2 linked regions of the Rheinheimera salexigens genome follow. The protein of the gene in region 2 interacts with the protein of the main gene of each other region in a pairwise test. Links are inferred from orthologs where the notes say so. Each region holds a gene or a part of one and is shown on either strand. Other genes may lie near its edges.

Region 1 (3,201 bases), 380 kb from region 2 along the record:
ATCAGCAAAATCACTTATGCGCTGCTCGTAATCTAAAGCTATGCCACGCACTTCTGCCGCTTTAACGGCCAAACCTTGGCGTAGCATGCCGTTGGTTTTGATATAAGGCGCGCCCGCTTCAACGCCTTCGGTTTGACTTAAATCGGTTAATTTAACTTGCCAGTCAGAAATACTTTCACTAACAGCCTCTAATTCTACATGCGGGATCACTGACAACAAGCGCTGCTTTAACGCTTGCTCAAAACCATTCATCACCGACAAAGCGACAATTAAAATAGCCACTCCCAGCGCAATACCTAAGGTAGAGCTGGCAGAAATAAAACGAATAAAACCACTGGTTTGTTTGTTAGAGCGATAGCGTCGGGCAAACTGCCAAGCCAGTTTAACCATGACCCAGCTCCAAACTTCCCTCTCGCATCAAATAATACTTATCTAATTTTTTAGCTAAGGTTAAATCGTGGGTAACAATAATAAAGCTGGTATTTGATTGTTGATTTAGCTCACGCAATAATTGATAAATGCTTTCTGCAGTATGCTGATCTAAATTACCGGTAGGCTCATCGGCTAGCACTAAGGCCGGCTCGGCCACTAACGCTCGCGCAATCGCCACACGTTGCCGCTCTCCACCGCTTAACTCAGCCGGTTTATGGCTAGCTCGTTGCTCTAAACCGACACGTTGTAGTATGGCTAAGGCTTTTTCATTAGCTAATTGTTTGCTTATACCATTAATGAGCAACGGCATAGCCACGTTTTCTAGAGCTGTAAAGTCCATTAACAAATGATGAAACTGGTATATAAAGCCCAACTGTTGATTGCGCAGCTGAGCTTTACGTTTACTGGTCATCTTGGCAATATCTTCGCCTAATAACTGCACCGAGCCGCTATCAGCTAAGTCTAGACTGCCCAGTATATGTAATAAGGTGCTTTTACCTGAGCCAGAGCTGCCCACTATGGCTAACATTTCACCGCTGTTAACGGTTAAGTCAACACCTTGTAATACTTTAACTTGCTGCAAGCCATCACGGTAACTTTTGCTTATCTGCTGTGCAGTTAATACTTTATTCATCACGTAAAATTTCCGCTGGATTAACACGTACTGCTTTTCTTGCTGGATACCATACTGCCAGCAACGTCAGCATGACGGCGCTTAATAAAATTAATAAGATTTGTTGCAGTTGAATATCAATTGGCAACACCGCCACTGAACTGATATGTAAACCCAAAACACTCAGTATGTTATTTAGCTGCCAACTGAGTAAGATACCGGCTATAGCACCAGAAATCGCGCCAACAACGCCATTACTAATACCTTGCATGGCAAAAATATTGAATAATTGCTTATCGGTCATACCCAAGGTTTTTAAAATGGCAATTTCAGCTTGTTTGTCGGTGACCATCATTACCAAAGCAGAGACAATATTAAATGCCGCTACGGCCACTATCAGCAATAACATTAACCACATCATGCCTTTTTCCATGGCTACTGCGGCAAATAATTTGCCATGACTTTGTCGCCAATCAGTGACTTTTAAGCTGGGATCTTGGGCTAATTTTGCCGATAATAAAGGTGCCGTAAAAGGATCAGCTAAAGTAATACGCCATGCCGTGGTGTCAGGTTGCGATAATAAACGCTGTAAATCAGCTAAGCCTGTTACTACGATAACCCGATCCACATCCGATCCGGTATCTAAAATGCCGGTAACGGTAAATAAACGTTGCCGAGGTACCCAACCCATAGGTGTATAACTACCGGCATTGGCCAGCATTAATCTTACTTGAGCACCTACTGAGACATTTAACTGCTCGGCTAATCCGCGGCCAAGCACTACAGCATAACGCTGTGATGCAAATTGCTGCCAACTGCCCTGCATTAATGCATGCTGCATAAAGCTAGGCAGCGCATCTATCGTGACGCCTTGCATCACAACACCGGTTAATTGTCTTGGTGCTTGAACTAAAGCTTCGGTTTGCAAAAAAGGACTAAGTTGTAATACCGAGTTATCGGCGGCAAGCTTTTGTTGCCACGCTAGATTATCGTTATCTGCTTCAACAATAATATGCGGGATTACGCCTAAGATACGTTTTTTCAAGTCGCCTTCAAAGCCATTCATTACCGAACTGACAATAGTTAGCGCCATCACGCCAAGAAAAATTCCGGCGATAGAAAAAAGACTAATAAAGGAAATAAAGGCATTGCCTTTGCGGCTTTGGCTATAGCGCAAGCCTATCCATAAACTGACTGGTAACTGCATCCTAATTTTCAGGACAATGCCCACGTTAGATGATAAAGTGGCGTCGATCATAGAGACAAATACCTGTCGTGACAAGCAGGTTGCAAAGGTAACATTATGAGTGAGCTAACATTAGCCGAATTAGACACACGCTATCAGGATTATTTTAGCGTTGAACACCGTATTAATATTAATATTCAGCCTATTACTGAGGCTTTACCCGATATAGCACAGTTAGAAAACGCTATACCGGAAGCTTTTTTGCTTAGCTCACAAAGTAGTGAATTAAATATGTCTGCACTACGCTCCCTTAATCGACTAGGTGAACTGGCAGAAGAACTGGCTAATTATCTGCAGCAGCAAGCTAAAAAAATGGATTTATTATTACAATATGTTTTGCGCCAACAAGATATTGCTGAGCAACGCTTTTATAGTTTACATTATGGCGGCAGTGGCTGTTGTTACCTAGCTCAAAGTCCATTACCCGTGCTACAAGCGGTTGAAATTAGACTATTCTTACCCAATAACGAAGGCGCCGTTTTTTGTTTTGGTCAGGTATTAAGTTGTCAGCAAGTTGCTGATAATTGGCAAATAAAAGTTGTTTTCACCCGTATTAGAGAACAAGATCGTGAACTTATTGTGCGGGCAAGTTTGCACCAGCAATCAAAATTATTAAAACAACACGCTGAGCAACGCCAACTGTCGTCATCTTAGTGCTTTTTAGTACTTTTTTTACTATTTAAGGTTTAGTTTTTTAATGGATTTCACTTCGTCATTACCACAGCTGAAATCAGCTAGTGATCAGCTAAATTGGGGCAATTTACAAGGTGCAAGTTTGCCTTTAGCCATTGCCAGTTTAGTTAAAAATCAGCCCGGATTTTATTTAGTTGTAGTGCCCGATACCCCAACGGCATTACGCTTAGAACAAGAGTTAACCGTATTTCACGATAATATAGATATACCGGTGTTA
Region 2 (3,329 bases):
AGCTGGCGTAAATAAGCTAGCTTTTCTGCCAGTTGTTTTTCCATACCGCGATTGCTCGGCTGATAAAATTGGTTATCGGCCAATTGCTCTGGTAAATAACGTTCACCGGCTGCATACGCACCGGGCTCGTTATGGGCATAACGATAACCTTCACCAAAGCCTAACTCGCGCATTAACTTAGTGGGTGCATTACGTAAATGCAAAGGCACTTCGTAAGCAGGTGTGTCTGCAACAAGCTGTTTTAATTCATTAAATGCCATATATACTGCATTGCTTTTTGGTGCTAATGCCATATATACCGTGGCTTGAGCAATAGCCCGCTCACCTTCAGAAGGCCCAACCCGCTCAAACGTATCCCAAGCATTAATAGCTAAGGTTAACGCCCTTGGATCAGCAGTGCCAATATCTTCGCTGGCAATAGCCAGTAAGCGCCTGGCTACATATAACGGATCACCGCCGCCAGCTAAAATACGACAATACCAATATAAGGCTGCATCTGGATCTGAGCCGCGCACCGACTTATGGTAAGCCGAAATAAGATCATAAAATAAGTCACCTTGGTTATCAAATCCCGGTAACTGGCGCGGCATTAAATTTTTAAAGGTTTCAAACTCGATGGTCTTAGTACTAGTATCAGAACTGCTATCAGTACCATTTTCATTGGTCGTTAATTCTGCTGCTTGTTCTAATAAATTAAGCAACTTACGCGCATCACCATCGGCCAGTCGCAGCAATAGCTGTTCGGCATCAGCCGTCAGTTGAATATTTTCAAGACCTAAACCGCGCTCTTTATCCGTTAAGGCTTGTTGTAATACTTGGCGTAAATCTGCTTCAGTTAGCGATTTAAGTACACAGACTCTGGCACGGGATAAAATAGCGTTATTTAGCGCAAATGACGGGTTCTCAGTAGTAGCGCCAATAAAAATAATGGTGCCATCTTCAATAAACGGTAAAAAAGCATCTTGTTGGCTTTTATTAAAACGATGCACTTCATCAACAAACAATAAGGTGCGCTGCTGTTGCTGCTGTTGTCGTTGTTGGGCTTCGGTAATGGCGTCACGAATATCTTTAATACCGGATGTCACGGCAGAAAGTTTTATAATACTGGCATCAGCGTGCGCGGCGATTACTTCAGCTAAGGTGGTTTTACCGGTGCCTGGTGGCCCCCATAAAATAACCGAAAACACTCTGCCGGCCATAATTGCTTTACGTAAAGCCGTGCCCTCGCCTACAAGATGTTGTTGCCCTGCATATTCCGTTAAGTTTGTCGGCCGCATTCGCGCCGCTAAGGGACGAAAATCATCGGCAAAATCTAAAGATAAAGGTCTCATTTAATTTCGGCTGCGCTGATCATCAATTTCTGTGAACTCAGGTGGCGTAAAGTGAAACAAACCATCGGCTAACGGCACATTAAGTTGCACGGCAATAAATTTAAACACACTAAGCTGTTGGTTAATATCCATCACTTGCATCTCAGACAAGGCATCTCCGGCAAAGCGAAGGGTTAATTCTGTTACTTGGCTGCTGCTATCTTTAGCCGTAATAGTAAATTGTTGTTGTTGCTGCTTAACCGTAAAATTAGCCCACAATGACGGATCATTAGAGGTTAACAACACAAAAGGTGTCCGGTTTACTTCGGCTGCTGCATCATAAATGGTTAACTGTTCTAATGGTGCACTGTAAAACCATAACGACTGGCCATCACCGATAAATAAGTTTTCTTCTGGCGTTGTGGTGGCAAATCTAAATAGCTCAGGCTGTTTTAAATTTAATTCACCTTCTGCTTGTTGTAATACTTGTTGCTGCTGATCATAAACCTGCTGGGTAAATTGAGCAGAAAAGGTTTTAATCTGCTTAAGTTTTTGTTGTAACGTTTGCTCTGCGCTGTTAGTTGCAACATTTACAGTCTTATTGGCCGCGCTTTGAGCTGCAACCGATGAAAAGCTGATACCGCACAACAGCACGGTAGAAATTAATAAACGTATCATTTAATGTCCTCTTGGCGGGGGTGGCGCCATTACTTCACGATTACCATTGTTGCCAGGACCACTCACTATGCCACTGCGCTCCATTTGTTCTACTAAGCGTGCAGCACGGTTATAGCCAATTCTAAACTTACGCTGTACACCTGACACCGACGCTCTACGTGTTTCTGTAACAAAAGCGACAGCTTGATCGTATAACACGTCTGACTCATCGTCATCGCCTTCTAACGACTCGCCGGGTAATAAATTTTCTTCATTGGTTTCGCCACTTAATATTTCCGCAATATAATTTGGCTTACCACGGCGTTTCCAATCTGCAACCACAGCATGCACTTCATGGTCATCAACAAAAGCACCATGCACCCGTGTTGGTACACCCGAGCCGGGCGGTAAATACAACATATCACCCATACCCAATAAGCTTTCAGCACCTTGCTGATCAAGAATTGTCCGCGAATCAATTTTCGATGACACTTGAAACGCAATACGGGTGGGAATGTTAGCTTTTATTAAGCCCGTGATTACGTCTACTGACGGACGCTGAGTGGCTAAAATTAAATGAATACCCGCAGCCCTAGCTTTTTGCGCGATCCGAGCAATTAACTCTTCAACTTTTTTACCGACGATCATCATCATGTCGGCAAATTCGTCGATAACCACAACAATAGACGGCAGTTTTTCTAACTCAGGCTGCTCAGTACGCATATCGTCTGACGGCCGCCATAACGGATCTTTAAGCGGCGTACCCTCTGCAATAGCTTCTTTAACTTTAGCGTTATAGCCTTTTAAATTACGCACACCTAACGCTGACATTAATTTATAACGCCGCTCCATTTCACCCACACACCAGCGCAAGCCATTAGCTGCATCCTTCATGTCGGTGACGACTTCGGTTAATAAGTGCGGTATGCCTTCGTAAATAGACAATTCCAGCATTTTAGGGTCAATCATTAAAAACCGAACGTCATCTGGGGTCGATTTATACAATAAACTACAAATCATCACGTTAACGCCGACCGACTTACCAGAGCCGGTAGTACCCGCAACTAATAAATGCGGCATTTTGGCTAAATCGGCTACTACCGATTTACCGGCGATATCTTTACCTAACACCATGGTTAACGACGATTTAGACTGTTCAAAAACCTCATCACCAATAACTTCGGATAAACGGACAATTTCTCTATGTTTATTCGGTAGCTCTATACCAATAAACGATTTACCCGGGATAACTTCCACTACCCGCACACTAATAGCCGATAACGAACGCGCTAAATCTTTTGCTAACCCAGTAATTTTACTGACTTTTATACCCGGTGCTAAATCTAATTCAAAGCGGGTAAC

What was found.
Region 1: the proteins of lolA (region 2) and BI198_RS08075 interact in binary tests that used the Escherichia coli proteins (3 or more experiments, as listed by UniProt). The link is inferred for Rheinheimera salexigens from one-to-one orthologs.

The regions. Positions count from the first base shown.
Region 1 is NZ_MKEK01000001.1:1,759,702-1,762,902, reverse strand. Bases 182-3,052 are described here. They hold BI198_RS08075 (lipoprotein-releasing ABC transporter permease subunit), read right to left. Parts: upstream 2,304-3,052; coding sequence 1,059-2,303; downstream 182-1,058. Other genes in these bases: mfd (transcription-repair coupling factor), read left to right, coding at 2,989-3,052; BI198_RS08070 (PilZ domain-containing protein), read left to right, coding at 2,349-2,945; lolD (lipoprotein-releasing ABC transporter ATP-binding protein LolD), read right to left, coding at 383-1,066; BI198_RS08085 (lipoprotein-releasing ABC transporter permease subunit), read right to left, coding at 182-390. Also shown: more of BI198_RS08085, read right to left, coding at 1-181; more of mfd, read left to right, coding at 3,053-3,201. UniProt on the Escherichia coli protein: Part of an ATP-dependent transport system LolCDE responsible for the release of lipoproteins targeted to the outer membrane from the inner membrane.
Region 2 is NZ_MKEK01000001.1:2,136,862-2,140,190, forward strand. Bases 161-3,159 are described here. They hold lolA (outer membrane lipoprotein chaperone LolA), read right to left. Parts: upstream 1,989-3,159; coding sequence 1,332-1,988; downstream 161-1,331. Other genes in these bases: BI198_RS09755 (replication-associated recombination protein A), read right to left, coding at 161-1,331; BI198_RS09765 (DNA translocase FtsK), read right to left, coding at 1,989-3,159. Outside these bases: more of BI198_RS09755, read right to left, coding at 1-160; more of BI198_RS09765, read right to left, coding at 3,160-3,329. UniProt on the Escherichia coli protein: Participates in the translocation of lipoproteins from the inner membrane to the outer membrane.